DNA from 4 places in the Streptomyces sp. NPDC053542 genome. Region 2 is predicted to be linked to each of the others. Evidence: riboswitches for the same ligand, from Rfam matches in the RefSeq annotation. Region 2 holds a riboswitch; each other region holds the start of a gene.
What was found. Region 2 has a riboswitch for cyclic di-AMP ahead of ACIGXO_RS15060 (M23 family metallopeptidase). Riboswitches for the same ligand answer to the same signal wherever they lie in the genome.
Positions count from the first base shown of each region.

Region 1: linked by a shared signal. The riboswitch ahead of ACIGXO_RS18390 (transglycosylase family protein) and the one ahead of ACIGXO_RS15060 (M23 family metallopeptidase) in region 2 are both predicted to bind cyclic di-AMP.
Region 3: linked by a shared signal. The riboswitch ahead of ACIGXO_RS23985 (NlpC/P60 family protein) and the one ahead of ACIGXO_RS15060 (M23 family metallopeptidase) in region 2 are both predicted to bind cyclic di-AMP.
Region 4: linked by a shared signal. The riboswitch ahead of ACIGXO_RS07445 (M23 family metallopeptidase) and the one ahead of ACIGXO_RS15060 (M23 family metallopeptidase) in region 2 are both predicted to bind cyclic di-AMP.

Region 1 is NZ_JBITXL010000006.1:122,987-126,600, reverse strand. Features, by position in the region: gene ACIGXO_RS18400 (cytochrome P450) at 1-564, shown strand, start outside; gene ACIGXO_RS18395 (transglycosylase family protein) at 840-1,766, shown strand; cyclic di-AMP (ydaO/yuaA leader) riboswitch at 2,000-2,212, shown strand; gene ACIGXO_RS18390 (transglycosylase family protein) at 2,216-2,887, shown strand; gene eno (phosphopyruvate hydratase) at 3,244-3,614, shown strand, end outside.
Region 2 is NZ_JBITXL010000005.1:20,145-23,758, reverse strand. Features, by position in the region: gene ACIGXO_RS15070 (PP2C family protein-serine/threonine phosphatase) at 1-53, shown strand, start outside; gene ACIGXO_RS15065 (DUF2332 domain-containing protein) at 107-1,195, opposite strand; cyclic di-AMP (ydaO/yuaA leader) riboswitch at 1,442-1,613, shown strand; gene ACIGXO_RS15060 (M23 family metallopeptidase) at 1,625-2,836, shown strand; gene ACIGXO_RS15055 (aldo/keto reductase) at 3,322-3,614, shown strand, end outside.
Region 3 is NZ_JBITXL010000008.1:285,068-288,681, reverse strand. Features, by position in the region: gene pcrA (DNA helicase PcrA) at 1-1,892, opposite strand, end outside; cyclic di-AMP (ydaO/yuaA leader) riboswitch at 2,181-2,355, shown strand; gene ACIGXO_RS23985 (NlpC/P60 family protein) at 2,363-3,538, shown strand.
Region 4 is NZ_JBITXL010000002.1:731,017-734,630, reverse strand. Features, by position in the region: gene ACIGXO_RS07455 (M16 family metallopeptidase) at 1-143, shown strand, start outside; gene ACIGXO_RS07450 (M16 family metallopeptidase) at 164-1,531, shown strand; cyclic di-AMP (ydaO/yuaA leader) riboswitch at 1,875-2,032, shown strand; gene ACIGXO_RS07445 (M23 family metallopeptidase) at 2,045-2,881, shown strand; gene ACIGXO_RS07440 (GntR family transcriptional regulator) at 3,111-3,614, shown strand, end outside.

The DNA.
Region 1 (3,614 bases), on a different contig from region 2:
ACGGTCAACCTGATCGGAAACGGTACTTACGCGCTGCTGCGCAACCCGGAGCAGCGGGCGCGGCTGCAGGCCGCGCTGGCCGCGGGCGACGAGGAGCTGCTCGCCACCGGGATCGAGGAACTGCTGCGCTACGACGGCCCGGTGGAGCTGGCGACCTGGCGGTTCGCGACGCAGGAGCTGACGATCGGCGGGCAGCGGATCGCCGCGGGCGACCCGGTGCTGGTGGTACTGGCGGCCGCCGACCGGGACCCGGAGCGGTTCGACGCGCCGGACACGCTGGACCTCGGGCGCCGCGACAACCAGCACCTCGGGTACGGGCACGGCATCCACTACTGCCTGGGCGCGCCGCTCGCCCGCCTCGAAGGCCGTGCGGCGCTGGCGACCCTGCTGACCCGGCTGCCCGACCTCCGGCTGGCCGCCGACCCCGATGACCTGCGGTGGCGCGGCGGCCTCATCATGCGCGGGCTGCGGGCGCTGCCGGTGGGATTCACGCCGGAGAGCGCGCGGGAGACGCCGCCCGGGGCTCCGGACGGCGCGTCGTCCGACGCCCCAAAAGGCGCATAGCGCAACGTCCCGGGCGGAGTGCCGGGCCGCGTCCCGACGACCTGTCAGAAAGGGCATTCGCGTACGTACCGGAATGCGCCAAGGGCGCCGGGGCCGGGCCGGATTGATCCGGCGTCAGCAGCGTGACCCGGGCGTGATCTCGGCTACACCGGGTTGAGACCGGAGCGGGCCCCCGTTACTTTGCCTGCGACAACTCAAGCCGCCGCTCGAAAGGCACTCGCATGCGCTCCGGCAACGGTAGACACCGCCGACCCCGTCAGGCTCCCGCCCTCCTGGTGGCGGCCTCCGTCACGGGGGCCGGGCTGGCGTTGCCGCTGCTCACCGCGGGCGGCGCCCAGGCCGCCGACACCGCCACCTGGGACCGTGTCGCGCTGTGCGAGAGCGGCGGCATCTGGAGTGCCAACTCCGGCAACGGCTTCTACGGCGGGCTGCAGCTGACCCTGGAGATGTGGAAGGACTACGGCGGCGAGTCCTACGCCGAGCGCCCGGACCTGGCCAGCCGCTCCCAGCAGATTGCGGTCGCCGAGTCGATCCTGAACGACCGCGGCCCGGACGCCTGGCCGAGCTGCTCGGTCAACGCCGGCCTCGACCTGGACGGGCTGATACCGGACGTGGACCCGGGCGGCACGCAGACGCCGGCGCCGGAGCCCTCGGACGGCGGCATCGGCGACGGGCTCGAGGGCGGCACGGACACCGGCGACACCCAGCCGTCCGACGGCGCCACGGACGGCGCCACCGACGAGCCGTCGGCCACGCCCTCCGGTGACGCCGATGCCGGCTCCGGCGACGCGCAGCCCTCCGAAGACGCCTCCGAGAGCCCCTCCGAGCAGCCCACCGCCGAGCCCTCGGACCCCTCGGCCGAACAGCCCTCCGACGGGGCCACCGAGCCGCCCGCGTCGTCCGACGGCGGCGCCTCCGCGCCCGGTACCGGCCGGCACCGTGGCGGCGCCGACGACGGCAAGGGCGACGGCAAGGACGGGCGCCCCCAGGGGCGGCACGCCTCGCGCGGCGGTGACGGTCACCGCGGTACCGGGGAGGGCGACGGCGTGTACACGGTGCGGCCCGGCGACAACCTCTCCGCGATCGCGGCGGAGCACGGACTCGCCGAGGGGTGGACCGGGCTGTACGACGCCAACGAGGGCGTCATCGGAGCTGATCCGGACCTTATCCGGCCAGGTCAGCGACTCGACCTCGGGCAGTGACCGGGGGCCGCAGGCCCTAAGTGCGCGATGGTTGCCCTCAATTGGGGAAAGTGAGACATGGGTCTCGTCCCGCGGCATTCCGTCCGGCCTGTCCCGTTCTTTCCATACCGTGTTCGACCTGCGCAAATGGATGTCTCCGGTGATCAAAAACCGCCAACTGTCCTACGAAAAGGTGGTTTGAACCGTCGAAGGGTGTGTGTTTACGTTCTTCACCGCTCGCACCAAGCGAGCCCGCCGATCATTCGCCGAATCCTGCCGGTGATCGGTCGGACAACCGTCGCGCAAGCGCCGTAGGCAGGAGCGGGGGACCCAAGGTAAGTGCCGTACCGCAGCGGAAACGCAGCGGCCGGCTTGGGGTGAAGCCGGATGTGCGGACAGCGCATCCGGCCGGGCCACTCACAGCCCGAACCCGACAGCTCACCTCGCAGGCGTCGGTGAGGAAGAACAACATGCTCAAGGGCAAGCACCGCCGCCCCTCGAAGGCCGTCCGCGTCGTCACGCTCGCCGGTGTCGCCGGCGCCGCCGTGGCCGTCCCGCTGATGACGGCCGGTTCCGCCAACGCCGCCTCGGTCGCCACCTGGGACAAGGTCGCCCAGTGCGAGTCCGGTGGCAACTGGTCGATCAACACCGGTAACGGCTACTACGGTGGCCTGCAGTTCTCGAACTCCTCCTGGGCCGCCGCCGGCGGTACCAAGTACGCGGCCCGTGCCGACCTGGCCACCAAGGACCAGCAGATCGCCACCGCCGAGAAGCTGCTCGCCATGCAGGGCCCGGGTGCCTGGGGCTGCGCCGGTGCCGGCGGCCTGACCGCCGGTGGCCCGTCCGCGCAGGTCAACACCGGTGGCTCCGGCCAGGCCCAGCAGCAGGCCGCCCCGAAGCAGGAGGCCCCGAAGCAGCAGGCCGCGCCGCAGCAGCAGGCCGCGAAGCCGCAGCCCGTGCAGCCCAAGGCCGACCCGAAGCCGGTGACCGGCCACGGCAACTACACCGTGAAGTCCGGCGACACCCTGGGCAAGATCGCCAAGGCGCACGGCAAGAACTGGAAGGCCGTCTACGAGGCCAACAAGTCGACGGTCGGCGGCAACCCGAACCTGATCTTCCCGGGCCAGAAGCTGAGCATCTGATTTGCGGCTAAACCGCCGCCGCTCTCGCGGACCCCGCTGGGCGCCGTGGGGGTTGCTCAATTGATGGTTGCGGTTGTGTCGTGAGACTGCCCCGCCAGGCGCGAACCCCCGAGCGCGCCCGGCGGGGCTTTCCCGTTTCCGCGCCCGCCCGGACGGCCATCCGGGCGGGCGCCCGCTCAGATGCGTACGGACCGATTCATCCCATACGTCCGCTGCAAATCGTGGACGTTACCTCCCGTATTGCGGGCCTTTGGGTCCTTTTTCGTCTCACAGACGGGGCTAGGGGCAGGCGGACGGTCCCCGGGCCGTTAGGCTCGTGCTGCAGAACTCCAGATGACACCCATGAAGGAGACAACGTGCCGTCGATCGACGTCGTCGTAGCTCGCGAGATCCTCGACTCGCGAGGCAACCCCACGGTCGAGGTCGAGGTCGGCCTCGACGACGGCAGCACCGGCCGCGCGGCCGTGCCGTCGGGCGCCTCCACCGGCGCCTTCGAGGCCATCGAGCTGCGTGACGGCGACCCGAACCGTTACCTCGGCAAGGGCGTCGAGAAGGCCGTGCTGGCCGTCATCGAGCAGATCGGCCCCGAGCTGGTCGGTTACGACGCCACCGAGCAGCGCCTCATCGACCAGGCGATGTTCGACCTGGACGCCACCGACAACAAGGGCTCCCTGGGAGCCAACGCGATCCTGGGCGTCTCCCTGGCCGTCGCGCACGCCGCGTCCGA
Region 2 (3,614 bases):
GGGAGACGGCGGACGACATGGCGCTGCTGGCGGTACGGCGGCCGGAGGGGTAGGGGGATCGGGCGCGGGGGCCCGACTTCCCGGGCGGGCTGGGTGGCCGCCGGGGTCACCCCACCCGCGGCGCCTCCTCCAGCCACTGCACGCGCTGCCCGTGCCGGTCCGTGAGGGCGACCGGCCGGCCGTCGAGGGCGAGGGTGAGCCGGTGCGCGTCGGCGGGGCGCGGCCCGGGCAGCCACGGCAGCACGCTGTGGTGCTCGTGGGAGACCCAGTGCCCGGCCCGGTCCGCCAGGACCGACCGTACGACCCGGGCGAACTCCTCGCGGCGCTCCGGCGGCAGCTGCGTCAGTACGTCCGTGTGGAAGACCACCAGCGTCGCGTCGAGCGGCGCCTGCGCGGCCAGCGCGGGCAGCTCGTCCAGGAGGTCGCCGCGTACGAGCGGAGCGGGCGGTGCCGCCTGTACGGCCTCGATGGCGCCCAACTGGCGCCGCTGACGTTCCGCCGCGTCGGGCCCCGAACCGGGCCAGCTCAGCGCCTGGAGCCAGCGCACGTCGTCGGGGTCGGTCACGTCGAGCGGGTTCAGGTCGATCCCGGCCCGCCAGACGATCCGCGGGAGCCCGGCCGGTACGGGCGTGCCCGGGGAGGTACGGCAGCGAAAGACGACCGGGCTGCTGGAAACAGTGCCGAACTCCCGGCTGACCGCAGCGCCGGACCCCGGGCTCTCCGCGGCGCCGAACTCCGGGCCGTCGTCGTACCGGTAGCGGTACCGGTCCGGGTGCAGGCACAGCCCGGCCGACGCGCCGACCTCCAGGAGCGCGAGTGGCTGGGGGAGTCGGGCGAGGAGCGGCAGCAGCGTGGCGCAGCGCGCGGGCTCGTCGGTCCGCGTGAGCCGCCGCGTCATGACGTCGCGTACGTCGTCCCAGTGCCGGAGGGTCCACTCGCGCCAGGTGCGGTACGCGAAGTCGCCGCGCGGCCCCTGGTCGGCGTGCGGGCCGTCGAGGTAACGGACGGCGGCGAGCAGGAGAGGGGGCTGCTGCTCGGTGCCGGGCGGCAGCGAGGCGCCCAGGAAATCGCAGAATTCCGGGTCCTGGCTGATGCGGGCGGTCAGCTCCTCATGCGCTTCGGATTCGCCCCGCGCCTGCTGCCACGAGAACTCCGCGTACCGATCCGCCACTGCCTGCGCGCTGTTGACGACCATGATCAGACGTTACTGCTCTCACTGTACGTAATCGCCGCGCACCCCTCCGCATAACAACTGACAAACGATCAGTCCGGTCCGGGTTTCCGATACACGGTCAACTCGCCCCCATTTGGTCATGACTGGCCGCATAAGTCCAGCTCAGCGGGCGTATGGATTCCGGGGAACGCTTGGAATCCGGCCGTCCCGTCTATTACTGTCCGATAACGCAGCGCGGTCGGACCAGCCGTCGCAAGAGGCGGCACCGCGCGGCCGACGCCGAATCCCAAAAGCGCACTTCACCACCGCACCACCTGCCCAGGGAACCGGGGAACCACCACCTTGGGGTGAATCGGACGACTCCCCCCGGAGCCGCCCGTAGGAGACCTTCCTGCTCCGAACCCGTCAGCTAACCCGGTAGGCGAGAAGGAAGGAAAGGAGTGCGCCCCCGTGGCGTCCAACAAGCCTGCCCCCACTGACCCTTCGACCGCGTTCCGCGAACCTCATGAGGGTCACGCGGCCTCGGAGTTCGCCGCCTTCGGCGGTGCCGCGGACACCGCCGTCACCGCCGCTTTCCCGGCCGTCGACGGGGACCGCCCGTACGGCTCGTACGGGTCCCACGACGCGTACGGGGCCCACGACGTGTACGGATCGCCCGACGCGTACGGTCCGAACGAGGAGTGGAACCCCACCGAGGAGTCCGTACGCCCGGTACGCGGCCGGCACCGCGTGGCCAAGCAGCGCGGCGGCGGCCTCGCCCGCAGCAGTACGGTCCTGGGCGTCGGCGTCATCGCGGCGGTCGGCGCGGGCGGCATGGCCTCCGCGCAGGGCAAGCCGCAGGTCTCCATATCCATGCCCGACCTGGGCAGCATGGCCGAACAGGTCTCCGCGAAGCTTCCCGCGGCGGAGACCCTGCCGGGCATCGGCGACCTGGTGTCCCGGGACTCCGCCGGGACGGGGGCGGACGCCGCGCAGGGCGGCCCGTTCACCGCGGCGGCCGGCGGCGAGGCCGGTCAGGGCGGCGGCGAGGCGCTCCGCGCCCGCATCCTGGAGCAGGCCGAACGGGCGCAGAGCTCCGCCGACCAGGAGGCCCGCGAGGCCGCCGAACAGGCCGCGGTGAAGCAGGCCGAGGCGGACGCGGCCGAGCGTCAGCGACAGGCCGAGAGCGCGAAGAAGAAGGCCGCGGCGGAAGCCAAGGCCAAGGCCGAGGAAGAGGCGCGCAAGAAGGCGGCCGCCGAACGGGCCGCCAAGCTCGCCGAACTCGCCAAGAGCTACACCCTCCCGGTCTCCTCCTTCACCATCACCGCCACCTTCGGGCAGGGCGGCGACCGCTGGGCCGCCGACCACACCGGCCTGGACTTCGCGGCGCCGACCGGTACCCCCGCCAAGGCCGTGCACGGCGGCACGATCACGCAGGCCGGCTGGGCGGGCTCGTACGGATACCGCATCGTCGTCACCCTCGACGACGGTACGGAGCTCTGGTACTGCCACCTCTCTTCGATGGTGAAGACCTCGGGCGAGGTGAACACGGGCGACGTCATCGGCCGGGTCGGCGCCACGGGCAACGTCACGGGCCCCCACCTCCACCTGGAGGTCCGCCCGAGCTCGGACACCCCGGTCGACCCGATGCCGTGGCTGCGCGATCACGGCCTGAGCCTCTGACGGACGCGTCACCGAGCGATTGAGCGTCTGACGGAGGCCCCACCGAACGTCTGACTGACTGTCTCACCGAACGTCTGACGGAAGCCCCACCGAACAGCTGGCTGACCGTCTCACCGAACGACTGACTGACCGTCTCACCGAACGGCCGATGTCGTCGATGTGGTGAAAGGCCGAGAACGACCGTTCCTGGGGGCTTCCGTCCGCCCGTCCGGGGCACTTGTCCGCCGTCGCCGCCGCCTCTGCGCCCCGTTCCGCCGTGAACGGGAACCGGGCGCACATCAGGAGGGGAGGGGCGGTGGCCGACGGCCGGGTCTCCGCGTACCGCGGGCCCGCACGTTACGGCGGCCCTGATGGCCACCCGCACACCGCGGCGGCCATCGGGCCGCCGGCCGCCCCGGCCACCGTCAACGCCTCTGGCGGCGCAACCGAGTGATGACCCCTCACCTCCCGGAATATCTCCCCGGCCGGCCCCCGCTGACCCTGATATGACCACTTCTTCCGCCCCCACGCCCGGCCACGGCCCCGTCTCCGTCTCCGCCACCAAGACCCTGGGCTCGCTCACGGTCTCGCCCCTCTCCCTCGGCGGCAACGTGTTCGGCTGGACCGCCGACGTGGCGACGTCCTTCGAGGTACTGGACGCGTTCACCGGGGCCGGCGGCAACTTCATCGACACGGCCGACGCCTATTCCGTCTTCGCCCCCGGCAACAAGGGCGGCGAGTCCGAGACGATCATCGGCGACTGGCACACCGCCCGCGGCAACCGCTCCGACCTCGTCAT
Region 3 (3,614 bases), on a different contig from region 2:
ATGAGCGTGATGACGCCCGTGCCCTCCTCGTCCTCGTCGGGGATCTGGTCGGAGTCGGCGACCAGGGCGACCTGCTCCAGGAAGTCGGAGAGCGTACCCGGGTTCTCCTCGTCGCGATCCTGCTCGAATTCCAGGGCGACCGCCGCCAGTTCCTGGAGGTTCTCGATGCGGGTCTCGTCCTGCGGGTCCGTGGACGCCTGGAGCTCCGCCAGATAGCCCGTACGCTCCAGGACGGCCTCCAGGACGGTCGCGGGGCCGGCGCCGGACTCGACGATGGTCCGCAGCTCCTCCATGAGCGTGTTGAAGCGCTTGACGGCGTTCGAGGAGCGCGCGGCCATGCCGTACGCCTCGTCGACGCGGCGCAGCGCCTGCGGGAAGGTGATCTTCTCGCGCAGCGCGAGCGCCTCGATCATGGCTTCGGCGCGGTCGCCGATGCCGCGCTTCGGCACGTTCAGAATGCGGCGGAGCGGGACGGCGTCCTCGGGGTTGGCCAGCACGCGCAGGTACGCGAGGACGTCCCGGACCTCCTTGCGCTCATAGAAGCGCACGCCGCCGACGACCTTGTACGGCAGCCCGACCCGGATGAAGACTTCCTCGAAGACACGGGACTGGGCGTTCGTGCGATAGAAGATCGCGACGTCGCCGGCCTTCGTCTCGCCCGCGTCCGTCAGCCGGTCGATCTCGTCGGCGACGAACTGCGCCTCGTCGTGCTCGGTGTCGGCGACATAGCCGGTGATCTTCGGGCCTGTGCCGGCGTCGGTCCAGAGGTTCTTCGGGCGGCGGTTCTCGTTGCGCTCGATGACGGCGTTGGCGGCCGAGAGGATCGTCTGCGTGGAGCGGTAGTTCTGCTCCAGCAGGATCGTGGTCGCGTCCGGGTAGTCCTCCTCGAACTGGAGGATGTTCCTGATCGTGGCGCCGCGGAAGGCGTAGATCGACTGGTCGGCGTCGCCCACGACGCACAGCTCGGCGGCGGGCACCTCGGCCGTCCCGGGGCCGACCAGCTCGCGCACGAGGGTGTACTGCGCGTGGTTGGTGTCCTGGTACTCGTCGACCAGGACGTGCCGGAAGCGGCGGCGGTAGTGGTCCGCGACGTCCGGGAACGCCTGGAGCAGGTTCACCGTCGTCATGATGATGTCGTCGAAGTCCAGGGCGTTGGCCTCGCGCAGCCGTGCCTGGTACATCGCATACGCCTCGGCCAGCGTCTTCTCGAAGCCGTCCGCCGCCGACGCGGCGAAGTCCTCGTGATCGATGAGCTCGTTCTTGAGGTTGGAGACCTTGGCGCTGAAGGACTTGGGCGGGAAGCGCTTGGGGTCGAGGTCCAGGTCACGGCAGACCAGGGCCATCAGGCGCTTGGAGTCGGCGGCGTCGTAGATCGAGAACGACGACGTGAAGCCCAGCTTCTTGGACTCGCGGCGCAGGATGCGCACGCAGGCGCTGTGGAACGTGGACACCCACATGGCGTTGGCGCGCGGGCCCACCAGGTCCTCGACGCGCTCCTTCATCTCGCCCGCGGCCTTGTTCGTGAACGTGATCGCGAGGATCTGGCCGGGGTGGACGCCGCGCGCGCCGAGCAGATGCGCGATGCGGTGCGTGAGGACGCGGGTCTTGCCGGAGCCGGCGCCGGCGACGATGAGCAGCGCGCCGCCGCTGTGCACGACGGCGGCCTTCTGCTGGTCGTTCAGCCCCTCCAGGAGCGCGGCAGGGTCCACCGCGGGGCGGGCGGCGCCGTCGCGGTAGTACGCGTCCCGCTGCACGGGAGCGTCGAAGCGGCCGCCGAAGAGGTCGTGCGGCACCTCCTCCGCTGCCGGACGGTCCTCGTCCTCGGGAGGCGGCGGCTCCTCGTCCTTGGGATCGAGGTCCGCCAGGAAGCTGTCGTCAAAGAGGCTGCTCATCGCCCACCGAGTCTAGGCCGCCCCACTGACAACGCGGTCCGGACCGTGGAATTCCGGGGGGAGGGGGAGCGTACGGCACGCCACCCGGCCCTCACGGACAGACAACAGCACCGGACAGTCCGTGGTCAGAACCGGTCCGGCATCGCCCCGGACACGACGAGATCACGAAAAGGTATCGGGCAAAACGAACATCAGCCTTCACAGAAGTCACACGAGTTAGCTACCGTGCCGACCGGGCAGCCCGCCCCACCGCCCGGCGAAAGCGCCGGCACGGGCCGCCCCGCCGAGTCCGGACCACCGCCCCCAGAGCGGCCGGAGCCGGGGACCCACACGTACCACCGGGGTGAATCGGCCGCTACGGAGCGATCCGTACGGCCGTAGGGCACCTTCCGTAGTACGCCGCAGCACGCGGCACACGCCCGAACCCGACAGCTAACCCGGTAGGCGGTCCACGGAAGGAGTCGCCGGCCTTGGCGTCTCATCGCAAGCCGCGCACCCGCATCCTCGCCGTGCCCGCGCACCGCCGTACGGCGGCCGGGCTCACCACCGCGGCGCTCGCCTCCGTCACGCTGCTCACCCAGAGCGCGGACGCGGCACCCAGAAACCCCAAGCCCTCCATAGAAGAGGTCAAGAAGAAGGTCGATGGCCTGTACCGGCAGGCCGAGGTCGCCACCCAGAAGTACAACGCCGCCAAGGAGCGCGCCGGCACGCAGCGCGAGAAGGTGGACGAGCTGCGCGAGGACGCGGCCCGGCGGACCGAGAAGATGAACGAGGCCCGGCGCGAGCTGGGCACCTTCGCCTCCGCGCAGTACCGCTCCGGCGGGCTGAGCCCGACCGCGCAGCTGATGCTGGCCCGGGACCCGCAGCAGTTCGTGGACCGCAACCACCTGATGGAGCGGCTCAGCGGCCGCCAGCAGGAGGCGGTCGCCGACTACCAGGACCAGCAGGCGCAGGCCGGACGCAAGCGGGCGCAGGCGATCAGGAGCCTGGAGGAGCTGCAGAAGTCCCAGGAGACGCTGAAGACGTCCAAGCGGGACGTCCAGGACAAGCTGACCGAGGCCCGGCAGCTGCTGTCCCGGCTGACCGCGCAGGAGAAGGCGCGGCTGGCGGAGCTGGAGCGCCGGAAGGAGGCCGAGGCGCGGCGCAAGGCCGAGCGGCTGGCACGGGAACAGGCCGAGCGCGAGCGGCAGGAGCAGCAGGACGGCGGGTCGGGCGGTACGAACGACGGGTCCGGGTCCGGGGGTGATACCGGGTCCGGGACGGGGACGGGCTCCGGGCTGCCCGACGGTTCGTACGCGACGAAGGCGGAGAAGGCGATCGCCTTCGCCCGCGCGCAGCTCGGCAAGCCGTACGTATGGGGCGCGACCGGCCCCACGTCGTACGACTGCTCGGGGCTGACCCAGGCGGCGTGGAAGGCGGCGGGCGTCTCGCTGCCGCGGACGACCTGGGACCAGGTGAAGGTGGGCACGCGGGTCGCGACGGGCGATCTGCAACCCGGTGACCTGGTGTTCTTCTACGACGACATCAGCCACGTCGGGATGTACATCGGCGACGGCAAGATGATCCACGCGCCGAAGCCGGGCGCGAACGTACGCGTGGAGTCGATCTACTACATGCCGATCTACGGGAGCGTGCGGCCGGCCTGACCCGGCGCACGGCACCCGGTACACGGCGCACGGCACACGGCGCACGGCGCACGGCGCACGGCGCGGAAACGACGAA
Region 4 (3,614 bases), on a different contig from region 2:
GCCCCGACAACCGCGCGGTGCTGGTCTACGAGCCGACCCGGCCCGCCGAGGCCGAGGCGGCCGCGGCCGCCGGCGAGCCGGAGGCCGCCGCTGCCGCCGTCCAGAACGACACCGAGACCAAGACCGAGGAGGCGGCCCAGTGACCGACGCCGTGACCCCGACCATGACCTTCCACCCGCAGCCGCAGGCCGGGCAGCCGAAGCCGTGGGCGTTCCCGGCCCCGGTGCGCGGCGCGCTCGGCAACGGCCTGACGGTGCTGCGCGCCGACCGCCCGGGCCAGCAGGTCGTGGCCGTCGAGATCAACCTCGTCGCGCCGCTGGACGCCGAGCCCGAGGGCCTGGACGGCGTCGCCACGATCATGGCGCGGGCGCTCTCCGAGGGCACCGACAAGCACGACGCCGAGGAGTTCGCCGCCGAGCTGGAGCGCTGCGGCGCCACGCTGGACGCGCACGCGGACCACCCCGGTCTCCGTGTCTCCCTCGAGGTCCCGGCCTCCCGTCTCGTCAAGGGGCTCGGCCTGCTCGCCGACGCCCTGCGCGCCCCGGCCTTCCCGGACAGCGAGATCGAGCGCCTGGTGCGCAACCGCCTGGACGAGATCCCGCACGAGCTGGCCAACCCGGCCCGGCGCGCCGCGATGGCCCTCTCCAAGGAGCTGTTCCCGGCCACCTCCCGGATGTCCCGGCCGCGCCAGGGCACCGAGGAGACGGTGGCGCGCATCGACGCCGCCGCGGTCCGCGCCTTCTACGAGGCGCACGTACGGCCCGCCACGGCCACCGCCGTCGTCGTCGGTGACTTCACCGGGGTGGACCTGGACGCGGCGCTGGAGGACACCCTCGGCGCGTGGACCGGCTCCGCCGCCGAGCCGGTCGCGGCCTCGCCCATCGTCGCGGACGACACCGGCCGCGTGATCATCGTCGACCGCCCCGGCGCCGTCCAGACGCAGCTGCTGATCGGCCGCATCGGCGCCGACCGGCACGACCGCGTCTGGCCTGCCCAGGTGCTCGGCACGTACTGCCTGGGCGGCACGCTCACCTCCCGCCTGGACCGTGTGCTGCGCGAGGAGAAGGGCTACACCTACGGGGTACGGGCCTTCGGGCAGGTGCTGCGCTCCACCCCTGAAGGCACGGGTGCGGCGATGCTCGCCATCAGCGGTTCGGTGGACACGGAGTCCACGGGTCCGGCGCTGGAGGACCTGTGGAAGGTGCTGCGGACGCTGGCCGCCGAGGGCCTGACCGACGCCGAGCGCGATGTGGCGGTGCAGAATCTGGTCGGCGTGGCGCCGCTGAAGTACGAGACGGCAGCCGCCGTCGCCGGGACGCTCGCCGACCAGGTCGAGCAGCACCTCCCCGACGACTTCCAGGCGGAGCTGTACCGGCGCATGGCCGAGACCGGGACGGTCGAGGCGACCGCCGCCGCGGTCAACGCCTTCCCGGTGGACCGGCTCGTCACGGTCCTGGTGGGCGACGCCGCGCAGATCGCCGAGCCGGTGCGGAAGCTGGGCATCGGCGAGGTGTCGGTCGTCACGGGCTGATGCGGAGCGGGCCGGCGGCGGTCCCGGACCGGCGCCGGCCGGGGCGATAGCGGTCGTGAATTCGCCTGCGTGGTACGGCGAAGGGACGGGGCGGAACGCGTCGTACCGGTGCCGTCACAGGGTGACGTGAACCGTGCCAACACCGCTCGCATAGCAGGACATAAGGGATCCCGGGTCGCTAAAGCGGCCCGGGATCTTCGCTTTTGTCCGGAATGCTGTAGGTGGTTGCCTCCGTGGCGTGTGGCGTCCGGCACAAACCCCCGATTCTGTTTGCTGATCGCGAGATGTCCCCTTTAGCGTCGGTCCGGCTGTTCGTCAGAAGTGCGCCGCGCCCGCGGCCGCCGGGCAGTCATCGCCGAGTCCCCGTACGGCGCGAGCCAGGGGAGCCGGGGACCCACATGTCCCCTTGGGGTGAATCGGCGTCCTCTGCGGAGGCCGCCGTAGGAGACCTTCCTGCTCCGAACCCGTCAGCTAACCCGGTAGGCGAGAAGGAAGGAAAGGAGTACGCCGGTCATGGCGTTCACCCGTGCCACCGGCAAGCACCGCCGCCCCGGCCGTGCTGCCCGGACCACCCGCAACATCGCCGGCATAGCCGCGGCGACCGGCGTCGTCGTCTCCATCGCCTCCCCGGCGCTGGCCGCGAACGAGGACCCGGCCGCCGCCACCGACACCGGCCTGACCCGCGCGATCGCCGACACCGGTGACCGGGTCGCCGACAACATCGTCGCGCAGGCCGACGCGCAGGAGGAGGCCGCCGAGGTCGCCGCCGCCCGTGCGCAGGTCGAGGAAGCCGCCGTCAAGAGCGCCGAGGCCGCCAAGAAGAAGGCCCAGGAGGCCCAGCGCAAGGCCGCCGCCGAGGCCGCCGAGAAGAAGGCCGCGGCCAAGAAGAAGGCGGCGGAGAAGCGCGCCTCGCGCTCCGACGCCCGTACCGCCCTCAGCCCCAGCGGCTTCGTCGCGCCGATCGCCGGCAGCTACGTCTCCACGCCGTACAAGGCGTCCAGCGGCCTGTGGTCCTCCGGCAGCCACTCCGGCATCGACTTCCACGCCGCCTCCGGCACCGCCGTCCACGCCGTCGGCGCGGGCACCGTCGTCGAGGCCGGCTGGGGCGGCGCCTACGGCAACAACATCGTCCTGAAGATGGAGGACGGCACGTACACCCAGTACGGCCACCTGTCGTCCATCGGCGTCTCGGTCGGCCAGAAGGTCTCCGCGAACCAGCAGATCGGGCTGTCGGGCAACACCGGCAACACCACCGGCCCGCACCTGCACTTCGAGGCGCGCACCGGCCCGGACTACGGCTCGGACATCGACCCGGTCGCGTACCTGCGCGCGCACGGCGTCAACGTCTGAGCAACGTACGGCGCTCTCCGCGTACCGCCCGAAGCCCCGGCCCCCGGCCGGGGCTTCGGCGTCTCCGTATGCGCTCCCGTCCCCGGCTCCCCGGAACTCCCGTCCTTTGGCCAAAAAATATCCATGAATTCGTGACGGCCATCGGAAATGCCGGTCCGGTGTCATAGAGTCACGGAAAAGGCGCCGCCCGGACGGCGTTTCCAGAGGATTACGGCGGAGGCATCGGACGATGCGAGGGAATATTTCGGCGCATGCGGTCTGCACGGCGATTCGCGACGACATCGTCTCCGGAACGTTCCCGCCCGGCTCCCGGCTGATCGAGGAACTGCTCGCGTCCCGGTACGGCGTCTCCCGCGTCCCCGTGAGGGAAGCGCTGCGCACACTGGAGTCCGAGGGCTTCGTCACCACCCGGCGCCACGCGGGCGCGTGCGTCGCCGAGCCGACCGAGCAGGAGGCCGCCGACCTCCTGGACATCCGCCTCCTCCTGGAGCCCCTCGGGGCCGCCCGCGCCGCGGCCCGCCGCTCCGCCGCCCACCTGAAGGTACTGCGCGGCCTGGTCCGCCTGGGGCGCGCGAGAGCCCGCCACGGCAACGCCGCCGACCTGCGGCAACTGGACGGCTGGTTCCACGAGACGCTCGCCCAGGCGTCCGGCAGCCCGAGCATGACGGCGCTGCTCACCCAAGTGCGCCGCAAGATCGACTGGGTGTACGCGATCGACCTGGACCAGCCGTCG